Regions from separate parts of the Burkholderia aenigmatica genome, predicted to be linked through region 1. Evidence: predicted binding sites of a transcription regulator. Region 1 holds the regulator's gene; each other region holds the start of a gene.
The links. Region 1 encodes FNR, which switches genes on or off when oxygen is low (the NO sensors DNR and NnrR bind a similar motif). Its sites were predicted from a motif close to TTGATNNNNATCAA; they were not measured.
Positions count from the first base shown of each region.

Region 2: a site for FNR is predicted at 2,937-2,950, ahead of ACN8ZM_RS22695 (universal stress protein). Genes of this name have one in related genera too.
Region 3: a site for FNR is predicted at 2,539-2,552, ahead of clpB (ATP-dependent chaperone ClpB). Genes of this name have one in related genera too.
Region 4: a site for FNR is predicted at 2,799-2,812, ahead of ACN8ZM_RS23520 (TraR/DksA family transcriptional regulator). Genes of this name have one in related genera too.

Region 1 covers NZ_CP184469.1:2,992,900-2,997,627, forward strand. The annotation lists gene ACN8ZM_RS30535 (hypothetical protein) at 1-216, opposite strand, end outside; gene ACN8ZM_RS30540 (DUF3005 domain-containing protein) at 495-905, shown strand; gene ACN8ZM_RS30545 (universal stress protein) at 1,491-1,958, shown strand; gene fnr (fumarate/nitrate reduction transcriptional regulator Fnr) at 2,062-2,808, shown strand; gene ACN8ZM_RS30555 (LysR family transcriptional regulator ArgP) at 2,857-3,750, opposite strand; gene ACN8ZM_RS30560 (LysE/ArgO family amino acid transporter) at 3,870-4,490, shown strand.
Region 2 covers NZ_CP184469.1:1,252,542-1,257,269, forward strand. The annotation lists gene ACN8ZM_RS22685 (DedA family protein/thiosulfate sulfurtransferase GlpE) at 255-1,280, opposite strand; gene ACN8ZM_RS22690 (cupin domain-containing protein) at 1,467-1,973, opposite strand; gene ACN8ZM_RS22695 (universal stress protein) at 2,349-2,819, opposite strand; gene ACN8ZM_RS22700 (PAS domain S-box protein) at 3,430-4,728, shown strand, end outside.
Region 3 covers NZ_CP184468.1:2,126,872-2,131,599, forward strand. The annotation lists gene clpB (ATP-dependent chaperone ClpB) at 1-2,466, opposite strand, end outside; gene ACN8ZM_RS09940 (Rrf2 family transcriptional regulator) at 2,624-3,133, opposite strand; gene ACN8ZM_RS09945 (group III truncated hemoglobin) at 3,385-3,945, shown strand; gene ACN8ZM_RS09950 (molybdenum cofactor biosynthesis protein MoaE) at 4,012-4,488, opposite strand; gene moaD (molybdopterin converting factor subunit 1) at 4,499-4,728, opposite strand, start outside.
Region 4 covers NZ_CP184469.1:1,440,209-1,444,936, reverse strand. The annotation lists gene ACN8ZM_RS23535 (3-oxoacid CoA-transferase subunit B) at 1-601, shown strand, start outside; gene ACN8ZM_RS23530 (acetyl-CoA C-acyltransferase) at 598-1,800, shown strand; gene ACN8ZM_RS23525 (ABC transporter substrate-binding protein) at 1,871-2,644, shown strand; gene ACN8ZM_RS23520 (TraR/DksA family transcriptional regulator) at 2,980-3,372, shown strand; gene polX (DNA polymerase/3'-5' exonuclease PolX) at 3,528-4,728, shown strand, end outside.

The DNA.
Region 1 (4,728 bases):
CGCGTCGATCCACCGCACGGCCCAGTCGCGCGCGTGCGCGATCGCGGCGCCTTCGTCGTGAAACTGGAGCTCGATCGGAAAAAACCGGTTCGCAACGAGCTCCCCGTCGCTCGATCGGGAGATCACGACGTAGGGTTTGAACGAACCGTCACTGGCGCGCGCGGGCGCGCAGTTCAACAGATAACCGCGGTGCGTGAAGGCAGTAGTCGCTTGCATGAATCCGCCACCTCTAGTCCCTTGCTTTGTTGTTCACTACCCGTCTTAAAGGGTGCTGCGGCCCCCCGGCGCGGGCAGAGGCGGCGCGACCGAATCCCCTGTCGCCGCTTCGCAGGAAAAGAATCATACTCTGTAGAAAACGGGTGTTCTAGCTGAAATAAATCATGACAAATCAGTGCGCGTCGCGCGACCGCGGCGATCGCCCGCGCGCCTTTTCCCGTCACGCCCGGAACGGGATTTGCTTCGATCCGGCACGCTTCGCCGCGAGGAGAGCCGCGATGGAAACATCCGGTCAAATCGATCGTTCGCGCCCGCGCAGCATCGAGCTCGACAACGACGACACGCACGACAGTACGGTCGACACCGACGGCAAGAACCGCGAGGCGGCGCGCCTCGCCGGCGGCGGGCCGATCTCGCCCGACGAGATCACGCGCAGCAACGCGTCGCTCGTCAATGCGATGCCGGAAGCCGGCGACGGCTTCGCCGGTTTCGACAGCCGCCCCGGCGGCAATCATCCGGCGTTCGCGCTGCGGGCGGGCTACATGGTGGTCGAGAAAGGCTTCGACGCGCCGCAGCCCATGAGCGATGCGCTGTTCGGCCCCGTCCACCGGATGTACGGCAGCGCGTACTGGCCCGGCCACCAGCGGCGGCCGGAGCGCGTATTCGAGCTGACGTCCGTACCGGGGTAGCGGGCGCGGCGTTTGAATCGATCGTTCGTTTGCGAACCGGCATCGGCCGACGGCCGATGGCCGGGGATCGGCGCGCGCCACTGTGCGCCGACCGCGCACGGGTAACCGCGCGCTGCAACAGCGGACGATTCCGCGCAGCGGCACCGGCGATTTCATGCATGCCGTGAATCGTACCAACGCACATGCGTTGATCGAGGTCATGTCGAAACGGCACGGTTGCGATTGAATGGCGATGGCGGCGATGCGTCCGCGTGACTGTCGCGCCGTGTCGATGCGACCGGCGTGCGCGGCGATGCGGGTGCACGTGCCGCACGTAACACCGATGCTTGCGCACGCCATCCGGTCGACGCTGCGGACGGCGGCGGCGACCACGCTGCACGACACGCGTCACACGGCGCGCGGCGCAGCATGCGCCACGTGCATGGCCGTGCGCCGCAGAAACGGCAGCGGCACCGCCACGCGGCACGGCCGGCACCTCACTGCAAAGTCCCGGTCATTGGTTTACTCTGCCTCGCAGCAGTGTGCATTGCCCCGCCCGATCGGCCATCCGGCCGACTTCGTTTCAACCCGCCACTCGGAGACACTATGTACAAGCGTATTCTGGTTGCCGTCGACGGCAGCGACACGTCCCGCCATGCGTTCGATGCCGCGCTGGCGCTCGCGAAATCGCACGGCGCCGAGCTGCAACCGTTCTACGTGGTCGAGAACGCCGCGATCTACTACAACGTGCCCGGCTACGATCCGTCCGTGCTGCGCGATCAGCTCGTCGCGCAAGGCAACGCACTCGCGAAGGACTTCACGACGCTGATGCAGGCAGCGGGCGTGAAAGGCGAGACGAAGCTGAGCGAAGCGACGTCGCTCAACGACGTATCGTCGCTGATCCTCGACGGCGCGAAAGCGTTCGATGCCGATCTCATCGTGCTCGGCACGCACGGCCGCCGCGGGTTCCGCCGCCTCGTGCTCGGCAGCATCGCCGAGCAATGCGTACGCCACGCCACGCTGCCCGTGCTGCTGATTCCGGCGGCCGCCAACGTCGACGAACCGGCTGCATGAACGGCGTTCGGCATGCGCGGCCGGTCGCGACGTTTTGTCACCCGACAGCCGCAAGTTGCGGTGGGACAATGATTCCGTCGATTCAACGCCGGAGTAAACGATCATGCTGACGCCCGTCGCTACACGTCCCGCCGCCACGCCTCATGCCGGCAGTTGGGCTCCTCGCCAGGCTGCGCACTGCTCGACGTGCGCCATGCGGCATCTGTGCATGCCGCAGGGCCTGGCGCCCGAAGCGCTCAGTCGCCTCGAGTCGGTCATCTGCGCGGCGCGCCCCGTCAAGCGCGGCGAAGCGCTGTTCCGCGAAGGCGACGCATTCGACAACCTATACGCGGTGCGTTCGGGTTCGCTGAAAACCGTCGCGACGCGCCACGACGGCCGCGAGCAGGTCACCGGCCTGCATCTCGCCGGCGAAGCGCTCGGCCTCGACGGCATCTGCGACGACACGCATCCGCGCACCGCGGTCGCGCTGGAAGACAGTTCCGTCTGCGTGATCCCGTACAGCGCGCTCAAGACGCTGTGCTCGGAAGCCGGTTCGATGCAGCTGCGCATGCACAAGCTGATGAGCGAACAGATCGTGCGCGAAACGTCGCAAACGATGCTGCTCGGTTCGCTCAATGCCGAAGAACGCGTCGCCGCGTTCCTGCTCGACGTATCGTCGCGCTACCTGAAGCGCGGTTACTCGCCGTCGGAGTTCAACCTGCGGATGACGCGCGAAGACATCGGCAGCTACCTCGGCATGACGCTCGAAACGGTCAGCCGCACGCTGTCGAAATTCCAGAAGCGCGGCCTGATCGAAATGCAGGGCCGCCACGTCCAGATCGTCGATTTCGACGGCCTGCAGCACCTCTGATGCCACACGGCGCGCCCCTCGCGCGCGCCACCCGCCTCGCCTCACCGATCAGTCGAGAAACAGCGCGGCGCGCGCCTTCAGCGCCGCGCTGAAATCGTCGAGCCAGCCGATCGACAGGCGCCAGCTCTGCCAGTACAGCTCGATGTCGACGGTTCGCCCGCGCGACATGTCGACCAGTTCGCCCGCCGCCAGCTGGCGGTCGACCATCCGGTCCGGACACATTCCCCATCCCAATCCCGTTTCGCACGCACGCAGGTAGCCCGCGACGTGCGGTATCCAGTGCTGCGGCGGATCGAGATCCGCGCGCGTCACGCGCCGGATGAAACGCGCCTGCAGCCCGTCCTTCGGATTGAACATCACGCACGGCGCGCGGCGCAGCGCATCGCGCGTGATGCCCGCGCCGAAGTAGCGCTCGTAAAACGCCGGCGAGCACACCGCGCGATAGCGGATGCGCCCGAGCCGCTCCGACCGGCACCCCTGGATCGGCTCGGCCTGCGCGGTCACGGCGCCCTGCACGCTGCCGTCGCGAATGCGCGACGCCGTGTAATCCTGGTCGTCGATCACGAGGTCGAGCAACGTCTCGCGCTCCGTGCAGAACGGCCCGACCGCGTCGATGAACCACGTCGCGACGCTGTCGTCGTTGACGGCCACACGCAACGTCGGCCACGCGCTCGCGATCTGACCCGGCAGCGCCGGCATCCGGCCCCCCAGCTCGGCCTCGAGCAGTTGCACGCGCTCGGTATGCCGGCACAGCAGCGCCCCTGACGTCGTCGCGACGCACGGCTGCCCGCGCTTGACGAGCACGCTGCCGACCCGTTCCTCCAGCAGCTTCACGCGCTGCGACACCGCCGACGCCGTGACATTCAGCTCCTTGGCTGCCCGCTCGAACGAGCCGTGCCGGATCACGGCCGCGAGGGCATCGAGCAACGCGTAGTCGAGCATTAGATTTCCTTAATCTGCATTAGGTGAATTAGCTTCTCTTATTTTCATGCTGACCGCAGACTAGCGCTACCCGATTCATCCGTCCACTGCTTCTACTGCTTCTACGGCTGTCACTCTCCATGAACTGGCTCGCTTTTTCCCACGGCGCCGCACTCTGCGGATCGCTCATCGTCACCATCGGCGCGCAGAACGCCTTCGTGCTGCGGCAGGGCATCATGCGCTCGCATATCGGCAAGATCGTGCTGCTGTGCGCACTGTCCGACATGATCCTGATCGGCGCGGGCGTCGGCGGCGCATCGGTGCTCGTCGAACGCTATCCGACCTTCGTCCACGTCGTGCTGTACGTCGGCCTCGCGTATCTCGCATGGTTCGGCATCAACGCGCTGCGCCGCGCGTTCAAGCCGGGTCACGAAACGCTCGACGTGCGCGGCGACGCGGTCGCGCCGCCGCCGCAAAGCGGCCTGGCGATCGTGCTGATGACCCTCGCGTTCACGTGGCTCAACCCGCACGTGTATCTCGATACGTTCCTGCTGATCGGCACGGCCGGCGCACGCGAGCCGGAAGGCACGCGGCTCTCGTTCGCGATCGGTGCGATGTCGGTCAGCGTCGTGTGGTTCCTCGGGCTCGGCTACGGTGCGCGACTGCTGGCACCGTGGTTCCGCAAGGCTGTCGCGTGGCGCGTGCTGGACGGCGCGATCGGCAGCATGGTGCTGTTTCTCGCGGCCGTACAGTTGCGCTGACCGGTTCACCGTCGCACGGGCGGCCGTTCGCCGCCCGTCGTCCCGCCCGCTCCGGCACCACGCCGGAGCATCTCCCCTCCCGCCCTTCCACCCGCTCCCGCCCACATGCGGTTCCGCGCTCAGGCGCGCCAGCCGCGACAAAAATCGGTTCCCGATCGAACGCAGCCACACGAAGCGCTCACGCAACGGACAGGTCGTCCGTCAACTGCGTCAAACCGTCCGTCATCGCGACGGCGCG
Region 2 (4,728 bases), 1.7 Mb from region 1:
ATCGGGCCTTTCACGGAATACGCCCGCGCGGCCCGTGTGACGCGGCTGTGCGCGTGACGGACGGCGACGGGATCAATCGCTTTCGGCGCGAACGAACACGCGTCGAATGTGCGCGATCATGCGCACGCAATATGCAGGCGGGATTATATGGAGGATCAGCGGTTTCACGCCAGTCGATTTTGGAAAAATCGCAGCGGGTGAAAACGGCGGCGGAATTCGAATGCGCCGAATGCGCGCGTATGCCGCGCGCGGATTTATTTGGACAGCGTCGCGCGCACCGTATATTCGCCTTCGAGCGCACCGTGTTCCTGACGCACGAAATACCGCGACGCATCGAGATCGGCCGGCAGCGGCTCGACCGGGAAGCCGTGCTTTTCCCACGCATCGAGGCCGCCTTTCAGCGCGCGGATGTTGTGGATCATCTTCTTGCGCTGCATCTTCGCGATCAGGCGCTTCGCGGTGGCCTCGTTCGGGCACACGCAATAGACGACGATCGGCCGTTTCAGCATTTCCGGGTCGAGCAGGTCCGGCGAATCGAGATCGACCGGCACCGCGCCGGCGATCCGGTACGGTTCGCGCTCGCGAATCGCTTTCGGCCGCGCATCGAAGATCAACGGCGGCTCGTCCGACGTCATCATCTCGACGAGTTGCGGCGGCGAGATGCGAACCTGCGCGAGATAGCGGCGGAACTGCACGCGCCGCACCCAGCGGTACAGCAGGAACGTGATGAAGATCGCGAGGAACGCATCGAGGATCGTGCCGCCGCTCGCGCGCACCCACAGCACGAACTGGACGATCTGGTCGTGAATGGCCGCGCCGCCGATCAGCCAGAATGCGGCCCACAGTGACGCGCCGGCCAGATCCCAGAACAGGAACACGCCGACGCCGATCGCGGTCGTGCCGAGCAGCGGCGCCGACACGAGGCCGAGGCCCGGCAGGAATTTGGACAGCACGAGCAGCGGCGCGCCGTATCTTTCGAATACGTTACGCGCGAAACGCAGCGTCGTGTCGAGCGACAGCGAGAAGCGCACGAGGCCGTTCAGCAGGCGCCGGCCACGCGTGCGGCCCATGAAGAACCACAGCGAATCGGCCAGCATCGTCGCGCCGATCGCCGCCGCGAACATGCTGACCCAGGACGCCTGCCCCATTGCCGCCATCGTGCCGCCGAGAATCAGCATCGGCACGGCCGGCACCGGCACACCGAGCTGCGTGATCAACACGCTCGCGAACACGGCCCACGGGCCGAGCGACGATGGAATAGCGATGGGAAAGTGCCACACGGCGGCGCTCCTGGAAGACATGCGGCCGCGCGACGGGGGCCGTCGGTACGGCTGGGCACCGGCCGCCGCGGCACGTCCGCAACCGACCTGATGCATCACGGCATTCTAAACGGGTTTGGCCGCGATCGCGCTGAACACGCGCCATCGGCACGGGCTTCGCGCCATTAGGCTGCACCACCGTGACGGTCACATGTCCGTGCGCTGAGCAAGCTGCACGACGTATTCCGCGTAGTCGGGAAACGCGGCGGCCAGCGCGGCCGCGTCGGCCAGTTCGAATTCCGCGAACTCGAAGCCCGGCGCCACCGTGCAGCCGACGAGCGCAACGTGCTCCGGCGCTGCGCAGCGCGCGCCGAACCAGCTCCCGGCCCGCACGACCGCCTGGAACACGGTGCCCGGATGCGTGAGCGGATTGCCGAGCCGGTGGATCGTCAACCCGTCGCGCTCGTCGAGCACCCACACCTCGATCGGGTCGCCCGCGTAGAAATGCCAGACCTCGTCGGAACGGATCCGGTGCCACGACGAATACGCGCCGTCGCACAGCAGGTAGTAGATCGCCGTCGACGCGGCGCGTGGCGCACCGTCGGCCGGACGCACGACCGAATCGGTCGCACGATAGGTTTCGCGGAAATAGCCGCCTTCGGGATGCGGCTGCAGGTCGAACTGGCGAATCAGGTCGGTAGCGGAAATCGGCATGGCGGATGACGTCGGTAAGGTAAGGAACCCGGAACCGGTGCGCGGCCTCGCTTCGCTCGTCACGACCGCGACCGTATTCCGCCGGATGCCGCTGCGTCGATCGCCGCTGCCATGCGCGCGGCGAACAAGCGGACACCGGTCGATGCTGCCAGAACTGCGTGTCGGGATGCAACCGCGGGCGCGGGATTGCGCCCGGGAACGTGCATCGGGCGCGCCGCCCTCGCCCGGCCGATGCGACAGAAACGACAGCCGCGCTCACACGCCGTGCGTCGACCGGCGCGTCGTGCGTTTCCGTTTCAACAGGCCGTCATCCGGCGCAGGCGCGCGACCGTTGCCGGCCGCGACCGCTCATGCGCCAGCGCCGTGCCGCGTGCGTCACGCAGCCGCCGACGCGCCGGGCTCGCTGTGCCGCACCAGCAGCACGGGCCGGTCGGCCGCGCGCAGCAGCGATTCGGCGACACTGCCGAGCAGCAACCGGCGCAGGCCGTGCCGCCCGCTCGTGCCCATCACGATCAGGTCGGCGTCGGCTTCGGCCGCCGTGCGCATCAGCACCGTGGCGACATCCTCGCCGTATGCGTCGAGCGCGCGCACGGTGCCTGGCACATGCTCCTGCGCGAGCACCGCTTTCGCATCGTCGAGCACCGGCGTCGCGGCATCGGTCGCGGCCGCATCGCCGGCGCGCGCGGCCGCGAAGCCCGCATCGACGTCGACGAGCTGCGGCCGATGCTCGACGACATACGCGCAGGTGACTTCACCGCCGGACGCCGCCGCGATCCGGATCGCCTCGTTCAGCGCGAGACGCGCACTCGGGCTGCCATCGAGCCCGACGAAAATCCGCTTGTACATGGTCCGTCCCTCCGACCGGGCACGCGTCGCGCATTGCGCGACGACGGCCCGTTATCGCCACCCGGCCCGGTGCCGGCTGGCCTGCCGAACAGTCTGCCCCACGTGCCGACGCGCCCGTTGATGCGCGTCAAACGCGGCCGGCGCGCCCGCTGCTTCACGCCAGTTGCCGCAATTTCTAGTGACCCCATTACAAAAAACGTGTAAATCGCGCACAATTTCATCTTGAAAATAGACGTTGCGTGCAGCCGGTGCGAGTTTTGACCGGTTTTGCTGCGCTGCCCCCGTGCTAAGGGCCTGTTTACGCCTATAACGGACTTGCGAACGTGCCTTGCCGGCCGTAGTGCAAGGAGTGAGGAGCGCCGTTTGGCCGCGCCAAACAAGCGACGATCGACGCCGCAATACGGCCGGCAAGGCACGTTCCCCTGTCTTGGAAAATTCATTCGCGGGGCTGGCCCCCAGAAGGGCCGATCGCGGCGTCATACTCCTCGCGAATACGTCGAGTATTCGCTTCGTCGCATTCCTTGCGCTCGGCCCTTCTGGGGGCCAGCGCAAGTCCGTTATAAGCGCAAACAGGCCCTTAGGCGGCCCCCGACAACAGAATGGCCATCGAATGACCGCAAGTGGAACCCCGACGCGTGACGCCCGAGGGCCCACGCGCCTCCAGATCATGTTACGCCAGCCGCTCGCGGCCGGCGTCGTTACGCTGTGCGCCGGCGCGGCGCTGTCGCTCGGCGTCGCGCTGCTCGTGCGCGACCAGTGGCAAGGCGCCGTCCATACGCGTTTCGAACGCCGCACGTCGCACGTGACCGCGATGCTCCGCCACGAGCTGCAATCCGGCGTGGCCGTGCTCGAAGGCGCGCGCGGCGCGTTCAGCCTCGTCCCGGGCATGACGCCCGAGCAATGGCGTCGGTATGCGGACACGCTCGATCTCGACAGCGCCCGCTCGCCGGTCCGCCAGATCGGCTATGCACCGCTGGCGCCCGCGACGCGCACCGCCCTCGCCGGCGCGAAGCCGATGCCGGCCGGCACGCTCGCGACCGCCGCGCTCAGCGCACCGGCGTCGAATTCGCCCGTCGTGCGCTTCGGCGCGTCCGACGCGGCACCGCTCGCGCGCGCGCTGCAGACCGGCGACATCGCACTCGGCGTCCACCCGGCCGACGACGACACGTCCCGCGACGCCCGCACTTTCACGCTGTTCCTGCCGGCCGTCGCGTCGCCGCATGCGGCCGGCACACCGCCCGGTACGCGCGAAGCCGGCGCCGACGGGGTGCTGTTCGCGGCGTTGAGCCCGCGGCGCCTGATCGAGCGCGCACTCGACGCGGAGCGCGGGATCGACGTGTGGATTACCGCCGGCGGCGATCGGCGCGCGATCGTCAGCGTCGAAACGACGACCGACGAGGCGTCGGCATCGCCCGACCTGATGCGGCGCACCGACGAGCTGAATTTTGGCGGCACCGTGCTGACGCTCACCTATTCCGCGGACGGTCGTCCGAGCGCAACGGGCGCGCAACGCGCGGCCGGCACCGTGCTCACCGCGGGGCTGATCGCGTCGATCGCGTTCGCCGTGCTCATCCATGCGCTGCTGCGCGGCCGCGCCGGCACCGCCGATTCCGGCGCGAGCAGCCGCGGCATCCTCAACGAAGCGCGGATGATGGGCATCATCCGTTCGTCGATGGAAGCGATCATCACGATCGACGAAAAGCAGACGGTCGTGATCTTCAATCCGATGGCCGAGCAGGTGTTCGGCGTGTCCGCGATGGAGGCGATCGGTGCGCCGCTGTCGCGCTTCATCCCCGAGCGGTTCCGCGCCGCGCACGCGAAGCACGTCGACCAGTTCGGCGTGACGGGCGTATCCGAGCGGCAGATGGGTCGCCAGCGGGTGCTGTTCGGGCTGCGCGCCAATGGCGAG
Region 3 (4,728 bases), on a different replicon from region 1:
CAGCGGACGCGCACCGAACAGCGGATCGTAGCCGACCTTGCCGATCTGTTCGAGCGCTGCTTCCGACACGTCGAGCGCCATGTCGAGCTTCGCGAGCCGTTCGTGCAGGCGTGCGAGCTGGATCTTCGCGATCGACTCGATGTTGCTGCGGTCGAGCGCATGGAACACGACGACGTCGTCGATCCGGTTCAGGAACTCGGGGCGGAAATGCTGCTTCACCTCGAGCCACACTGCGTCCTTGATCTCTTCCTGCGGCGCACCCGTCATCGCCTGGATCACCTGCGAGCCGAGGTTCGACGTCATCACGATCACCGTGTTCTTGAAGTCGACCGTGCGCCCCTGCCCGTCCGTCATGCGGCCGTCGTCGAGCACCTGCAGCAGCACGTTGAACACGTCCGGATGCGCCTTCTCGATCTCGTCGAGCAGGATCACGCTGTACGGCTTGCGGCGCACGGCTTCCGTCAGGTAGCCGCCTTCCTCGTAGCCGACATAGCCCGGCGGCGCGCCGATCAGCCGCGCGACGCTGTGCTTCTCCATGAACTCGCTCATGTCGATGCGGATCAGGTGCTCTTCCGAATCGAACAGGAACGACGCCAGCGCCTTGCACAGCTCGGTCTTGCCGACCCCCGTCGGGCCGAGGAACAGGAACGAGCCGTACGGACGGTTCGGATCGGCGAGACCCGCACGCGAACGGCGGATCGCATCGGCCACCGCACTGATCGCCTCGTGCTGGCCGACCACGCGCTCATGCAGCTTTTCCTCGATGTGCAGCAGCTTCTCGCGTTCGCCCTGCATCATCCGCGACACCGGGATCCCGGTCGAACGCGACACGACTTCCGCGATTTCCTCGGCGCCGACCTGCGTGCGCAGCAGGCGCGGACGCGTCGGGTTGTGCTGCTCCTGCTCTTCGGCCTGCGTGACCTGCTTCAGTTGCGCCTCGAGCTGCGGCAGCTTGCCGTACTGCAACTCGGCAACCTTCTCCAGCTTGCCGTCACGCTGCAGCCGCGCGATGTCCGCACGCACCTTCTCGATTTCTTCCTTGAGCTGCGCGCTACCCTGCACCGCGGCCTTCTCGGCGGTCCAGATCTCCTCGAGGTCCGCATATTCGCGGCCGAGGCGGTCGATCTCTTCCTCGATCAGCTGCAGGCGCTTCTGCGACGCTTCGTCCTGCTCCTTCTTCACGGCTTCGCGCTCGATCTTCAGCTGGATCAGACGACGGTCGAGCTTGTCCATCTCTTCGGGCTTCGAATCGATTTCCATCTTGATCTTCGAAGCGGCTTCGTCGATCAGGTCGATGGCCTTGTCGGGCAGGAAACGATCCGTGATGTAGCGGTGCGACAGCTCGGCCGCGGCGACGATCGCCGGGTCGGTGATGTCGACGCCGTGGTGCAGTTCGTACTTCTCCTGCAGCCCGCGCAGGATCGCAATCGTCGCCTCGACGCTCGGCTCGTCGACGAGCACCTTCTGGAAGCGGCGTTCGAGCGCAGCATCCTTCTCGATGTACTTGCGGTATTCGTCGAGCGTGGTCGCGCCGATGCAGTGCAGCTCGCCGCGCGACAGCGCCGGCTTCAGCATGTTGCCCGCATCCATCGCGCCTTCGGCCTTGCCCGCGCCGACCATCGTGTGGATTTCGTCGATGAAGACGATCGTCTGGCCTTCGTCCTTCGCGATGTCGTTGAGCACCGCCTTCAGGCGCTCCTCGAATTCACCGCGATACTTCGCGCCTGCGAGCAGTGCGGCCATGTCGAGCGACAGCACGCGCTTGCCCTTCAGCGTCTCGGGCACTTCGCCGTTGACGATCCGCTGCGCGAGCCCTTCGACGATCGCGGTCTTGCCGACGCCCGGCTCGCCGATCAGCACCGGGTTGTTCTTGGTGCGGCGCTGCAGGATCTGGATCGACCGGCGGATTTCGTCGTCGCGGCCGATCACCGGATCGAGCTTGCCCGCACGGGCGCGCTCGGTCAGGTCGACGGTGTATTTCTTCAGCGCCTCGCGCTGGCTTTCCGCGTCCTGGCTGTGCACCTGCGAGCCGCCGCGCACGGCGGCGATCGCGGCTTCCAGCGCCTTGCGCGTGAGGCCGTGCTGGCGCGCGAGCTTGCCGGCGTCGCCCTTGTCGTCGGACACGGCGAGCAGGAACATCTCGCTCGCGATGAACGTGTCGTTGAGCTTCTGCGCTTCCTTGTCGGCCTGGTTCAGCAGCCCGGCCAGCTCACGGCCGATCTGGATGTCGCCACCCGTGCCCGTCACTTGCGGCAGGCGCGAGATGGCCTCGTTCAGCGCGCCTTGCAGCGCCTGAATGTGAACGCCCGCGCGCGACATCAGCGAGCGGGCGGAGCCGTCCTGCTGCGCGACCAGCGCCGCGAGAACGTGAACGGGTTCGATGTATTGATTGTCGCGGCCTGCCGCGAGGCTTTGCGCGTCCGCGAGTGCTTCCTGGAACTTGGTGGTGAGCTTGTCGATTCTCATTTAGTCGAGACCTCCAATTTTCGATTAACACCAAGATGAGGATGGTTATGCGGCTTTCAAGCGAAATTCGGGTTGATTCAGCGCAAAAATCGATGGATGTCCCTGAAGCGGCCCGGGGACGGGCCACGGCCGGATCGCAACGCTCGGCGCGTGCTTGTCAGCCCGCCGTCGACGGCGGCTCGATGGATGCGGCCGCGTCTTCCGTCACGACACGCACGCGCACGGCCGGACGGATGCCGAGCAATGCGACGAGCGGCTCAGCGTGTTCGACCAGCTCGCCGAGCGTGTGACGGTCGAGTTCGGCGAAGAACGCATCGCGCGCGGCCGCCAGCACACCCTTCAGGCGGCACTGCGGCTCGATCACGCAGCCACGCGACTCGCCCTCGGCCGCGAAGCAGCCGACCAGCGCGAAATCGTTCTCGGTTTCGCGCACGACCTGGCCGACGGTCAGTTGCAGCGATTCGGGGAACAGTCGCAGCCCGCCGTTGCGGCCGCGAACGGTGTCGACCCATCCGAGCTCGCCGAGCTGCTGCACGACTTTCATCAGATGGTTCTTCGAGATGCCGTAGGCATCCGAGATCTCCTGGATCGTCGCGAGTCCATCGCCGCGCACGGCAAGGTACAGCATCACGCGAAGCGAATAGTCGGTGTAGTCGGTGAGTCTCATGGGCGAATACGGAAAAGATCGATCATGCCCCGATTACGTGAGCCGGGCCGATCGGGATGCGCACGGGGCCGACTAGTGGCCCTGTTCCGCGGCCCCGGGTTGCCGGGATGGCGCGCGCGCAATAAGATTCATGACATCTACACGTTTTTCAGGGGGTGCTGGACGCTATTTTGCGTCAAAATCCGGCCGGCGTCCTCCACGATGCCCGCGCCGCCACCCCGTCGTTGCCCCTCTCTCCCGGCCCTTTTGCCATGACCGTCCTGCCCGCCTCGCCCGATACCGCACCGGCCCGCCCTCGCGACACCGAGCCGACCGAAGAGAACATTCGCGATCTCGTCTACGCGTTCTACGACCGCGTACGCGCCGATCCGCTGCTCGGGCCCGTGTTCGACGCGAAGCTGGCCGGCCGCTGGGACGACCACCTGCCGAAGATGGTCACGTTCTGGTCGAGCCTCGTGCTCGGCACCAAGGGCTATCGCGGCAACGTGCAGCAGGCGCACCAGCCGCTCGACGGGATCGAGCCGACCCATTTCAGCCGCTGGCTGTCGCTGTTCCTGAAGACCGTCGAGGCGCGCTACGCGCCGCCCGCGGCGATCCGCTTCATGGAACCCGCGCTGCGGATCGCGCAGAGCCTGCAGTTGAGCCGGTTCGGCTGGGACTACCAGATTCCGCCCGAGCAGCAGGCGCTGCTCGACGCGATCGCGCCGCGCCGTCGCGACGCGGGCGACGATCCGCACGCGTTGCCGTCGCGTGCCCGCGGCGAGCCGTTTCCGACGAAGATCATCGGGCGCAGCACCGACCCGGACGCGTAACGGGTAGCCGCCACGCGCGACCCTTGCGCGCATGTGGCATCTCGCCGCACGACGCAGGCGCCACGCTCAGCGCCGCGTGTTGCCCGATTCGATGCCCCAGCGCGCGAGCGCGGCATCGTCGGTGCTGCGCGCATCGACCCAGCGCTCGCCATCCGGCGTGGTTTCCTTCTTCCAGAACGGCGCTTCGGTCTTCAGGTAGTCCATCACGAACTCGCACGACGCGAACGCATCGCCGCGGTGCGACGCAACCGTCGCAACCATCACGATCTGGTCGAGCGGCAAAAGCCTGCCGACCCGATGCACGATCGCGACGTCGATGCCCGGCCAGCGCCGGCCGGCCTCGGCGGCGATCTTCTCGAGCGCCTTCTCGGTCATTCCCGGATAGTGCTCGAGCTCCATCGCGGCCACCGAATCGCCTTCGTTCAGGTCGCGCACCGTGCCGACGAAGCACGCGACCGCGCCGATCTTCGGGTTGCGCGCGCGCAATGCCGCGACTTCGGCGTTCAGGTCGAAGTCGTCGGTCTGGATTCGTACCGTTGCCATCGCCGGTGCCTCAACCGCCCGTCACCGGCGGAAAGAACGCGACTTCGCAGCCCTCGGTGAGCCGCGTGTCGGGATCGGTCATCTCGTGATTGCACGCCATGCGCAGGGCGCGCCCTTCCGCGAGCGTCTCGGCCCACGCACCGCCGCGCACGCGCAGCCACGCGCGCACGTCGCCCACGGTCGTGACGCTGTCCGGCACGTCGGCCTGTTCGTCGGCAACACCCAGTGCTTCGCGCACGC
Region 4 (4,728 bases), 1.6 Mb from region 1:
GGTGGCGCGTGGGCAACTGATCAACCTCGGCATCGGCCTGCCGACCCTGATTCCGTCGTATCTCGGCGATCCGCCCGCCGCCTGGATCCACTCGGAGAACGGCATCGTCGGCGTCGGTGCGCTGGCGCGCGCGGCCGATCTCGACCGCGAGTTGATCGATGCCGGCGGCGGCTACGTGTCGGTCGTGCCGGGCGGCGCGATCGTGGACAGCGCCGAGTCGTTCGGCATGATCCGGCGCGGGCTGGTCGACATCACGTTCCTGGGCGCGTTGCAGGTGTCGGCCTACGGCGACCTCGCGAACTGGCTCGTGCCGGGCGGCCTCGTGGCCGGTATCGGCGGCGGCGCGGAACTCGCGCAGAAGGCGCGCCGCGTGATCGTGACGATGCCGCACACCGACAAGAATGGCCGGCCGAAGATCGTCGAGCACTGTACGTTGCCGCTCACGGCCCGGCGCCGTGTCGCGATGGTGATCACCGAACACGCGGTATTCCGGTGCGACGCGGACGGGCTGACGCTGGTCGAGCGACTGGGGTCGATGAGCGTGGCGGACATCCGGAACCTGACCGATGCCGACTTCACCGTTGCCAGGGAGGCCGCATGACGTATACCGATCGCGACGCATGGATCGTCGGATATGCACGGACGCCGATCGGGCGTGCGTTTCGCGGCGCGTTCAACGACACGACGTCGCCGACCCTGGCGGCCCTGTCGTTACGCGCCGCGGTGGCGCGCAGCGGTCTCGATCCGGAACGGATCGACGACGTGATGCTCGGCTGCGCATTGCCGGAAGGCACGCAGTATTACAACGTCGGCCGGATGGCGGCGCTGGCGGCGGATCTGCCCGTCAGCGTAGCGGGCATGACGGTCGACCGGCAATGCGCGTCGGGACTGATGGCGGTGGCCATGGCGTCGGCGCGAATCGCCGGTGGCGAAGCCGACGCGATTCTGGCGGGTGGCGTCGAATCGATCAGCCTCGTCCAGAACGCGAACATGAATCGCTATCGTCAGCAGGACGAACAGTTGCTGGCCCGACACGCCGATGCCTATATGCCGATGGTCGAGACGGCGGATGTGGTCGCGAGTCGATATCGCGTGTCACGTCGCGCACAGGACGACTACGCGGCGCTCAGCCAGCATCGTGCGGCGCATGCGGCCCAAGCGGGCTGGCTGCGCGACGAAATCGTCGCGGTCGATGTGCGCAAGCTCGAGCGGGACAAGGCGAGCGGCGACAGCGTGCCGCGCACGCTGCGCGTGAGCGAAGACGAGTGCAGGCGCCCCGGTACGTCGGCCGACGCGCTGGCCGCGCTCGATGCTGTGCGTGACGGGGGCACCGTGACGGCCGGCAATGCCTGTGCGCTCGCGGACGGTTCGGCCGCCTGCGCGGTCGTATCCGGTGCGATGCTGCGGACGCTGGACACCCCGCCGCTCGGACGCATGATCGCGTGCGCGGTCGCCGGCTGCCGGCCCGACGAGATGGGCGTGGGCCCCGTGCCGGCCGTCCACAAGCTGCTCGCGCGCACGGGGCTGTCTGCTGCCGATATCGACCTGTGGGAACTCAACGAAGCGTTCGCATCGCAGGTCGTGCATTGCGTCGATGCGCTCGGACTGTCGTATGAAACCGTCAATGTCAACGGCGGAAGCATAGCGCTCGGTCATCCGTATGGGATGACCGGCGTGCGGATGGTCGGGCATGCGTTGCTCGAAGGGGCGCGGCGTGGCGTACGCCGTGTCGTCGTCACGATGTGCATCGGCGGCGGGCAGGGCGCCGCCGCGTTGTTCGAGGTCGCGCACCGCGAGTGACCGCGCGATGCCACGTCGAACGCCTCGATGCGTTCGATTCACGATCAAATCGACATTCTGGAGACTGGAAATGACTTTGATGCAACGATTGACGAGGGTGGCCTGCGCGGCGCTCATCGGTGCCGCGAGCATCGCGGCGCACGCCGACGATCTCGACAGGGTCCGGCAGACCGGCAACCTGACGTTCGCGCTGACCGGCAAGTATCCGCCCTTCAGCTTCATCGACGAGTCGGGCAAGCTGACCGGCTTCGACGTCGATATCGGCAACCGCGTCGCGAACCGGCTTGGCGCGAAGCCGGTCCCGGTCATGACCGCGTGGGACGGCATCGTCGGCGGGTTGCTGGCCGGCAAGTACGACGCCGTGATCGGGAGCCTGGCCATCACCGACGAGCGGTTGAAGGCCGTGGATTTCACGCGGTCGTACTATCGTTCGGGCGCGCAACTCTTCGTGCCGAAGGGCAGCACGGTGCAGGACATCGGGCAGCTGAAGGGCAAGGTGATCGGTGTCACGCTCGGCGAGACGTACGAGGCGTGGCTGCGCAAGAATCGGCCCGACGTGCAGGTGAAGACCTACAAGGGGCTGCCCGACATCCTGATCGACTTGCAGAACCGCCGTATCGAAGGATTCGTGACGGACCGCATCGCGGGCATCCTGACGATACGCGACAAGCATGTCGACGCGAAGCCGGCCGGGCCGCTGCTGTATCCGGAGAAGATGGGGATCGCGGTGCGCAAGGACAGCCCGAAACTGCTGGATGCGATCAACGCCGCGCTCGATACGATGCTCAAGGACGGCGAGTACGGGGCGATCAGCAAGCAGTGGCTCGGCGAGGACGTACGCTGAGCCCGCAGTCCACCCGGGTCGTGGCAAGCCGGCGGCGGGCGCGGCGTTCGCGCCTGCGCTCGCCATCGGCGGCGTTGCTTCGCCTGGCGATCGTGTCGTGATTTCGCGTCCGTCCCCAGTTTCACGAAACGCATGCCGAACGCTGCAGTGCACGCTGATTCCGGTCAACACATGCGTGTTCAATGGGTTTATCCTGCGTCGAATGCGTCCGGCACTTGTTGTCTCCGGCCGCAGATCCGGACACGGTGGCAGGCGGTGACGCCTGCCCGCCGCGCACCGGCGCGACACCGCGCGCCGCAATGCCCCGCGCGGAACCCGGAACAGGAGAGACGGCCATGGCGCTCGACCAACAACAACGGCAGACGCTGAAACAGCGGCTGAACGAGAGCGAGCAGACGTTGCGTGCGGAGATCCGCACGAGCGAAGACCAGCGTGCGTCGGAATCCTACGCAGACCTTGCCGGCGCGGCGCCGGACGAGGGCGACGAGGCGAATGCGGATCTGTTCGTCGACGTCGATCATGCGTTGATCGGCATGAAGCTGACCGAACTGCGCGCGATCGGTCGCGCCCAGCAGCGGATGCGCGACGGCAGCTACGGCGAATGCATCGACTGCGACGGCTCGGTCGGCTACGAGCGCCTGCTGGCGCGCCCGGCCGCCGAACGCTGCACGCATTGCCAGTCGATCTACGAGCGGCACTACGCCACGACGCCGCGCGCCTCCCTCTGATTCCGACGACGCGACCGCAACGGCGCTGCACGCGATGCGCGGCCGGCGTACGATGATGAACGGGCGCCCGGCGGCGTCAGCATGCGGCGCCGGGTGGGCAGACGCCGTCGCGCACGCGCGCGGCGCCATCCACGTGGAAGGGAGCCACGCCGATCATGCCGATCCACAATGCCGGGTGTGCGGCCGTGTTCGCCGAGATCGCCGACATGCTCGAGATCCAGGGCGCCAATCCGTTCCGGGTGCGTGCCTATCGCAACGCCGCACGGACGATTGCCGACTACGGGCGCGATATCTCGACGATGATCGCGAACGGCGACGATCTCGGGAAGATTCCGTCGATCGGGCCTGATCTCGCGTCGAAGCTGCGCGAGATCGCCGCGACCGGCACCTGCGAGCTGCAGCAAACGCTGCGCCACGCGTTGCCGGGCGCGATCGTCGAACTGCTCGACGTGCCGGGGCTCGGCGCGAAACGCGTGAAGGCGCTGCATGACGCACTGCACGTCGATTCGCTCGAGCAGCTTCGCGCGGAAGCGAAGAGCGGGCACGTGCGCGAGCTGCCGGGCTTCGGCGCGAAAACCGAAGCACATCTGCTCGAAGCGATCGACGACCGGCTGAAGCGCGACCCCCAACGCTTCCTGCTGCCGGATGCGGCGCATTCGCTGCTGCCGCTGCTCGAACGCCTGCGCGCGATCGCGGGCGTCGGCAAGGCCGTGCCGGCCGGCAGTTTCCGCCGCCGCCGCGAGACGGTCGGCGATCTCGACATCCTGGTCACCGCACGCGATCCGGTCACCGTCGCCGAAGCATTCGTCGGCTATGGCGAGGTGGCGCGCGTGCTGGCGCACGGCAAGACGAAGTCGAGCGTCGTGCTCGCCAGCGGGTTGCAGGTCGACCTGCGCGTCGTCGATGCCGATGCGTTCGGCGCGGCGCTCGTCTACTTCACCGGATCGAAGGCGCACAACATCGCGTTGCGCAGGATCGCGCAGGCCGGCGGGTTGAAGATCAACGAATACGGCGTGTTTCGCGGCGACGAACGGATCGCGGGCGCGACCGAGGCGTCGGTCTATGCGGCGATCGGGCTGCACGACGTGCCGCCCGAATTGCGCGAGGATCGCGGCGAGATTGACGCGGCGCGCGCGGGCACGCTGCCGGCGCTGGTCGAGCGCAAGCACGTCCACGGCGATCTGCATGCGCATACCGACGCATCGGCCGGCCGCAACAGCCTGCGCGCGATGGCCGATGCAGCACGCGCACGCGGGTTCGCGTACCTGGCCATCACCGACCGGGCGCCGCATGCCGGCGGCGGCCGCGACAGCTTCGACTGGCTGGCCCGGCAACTCGACGAGATCGATCGCGTCA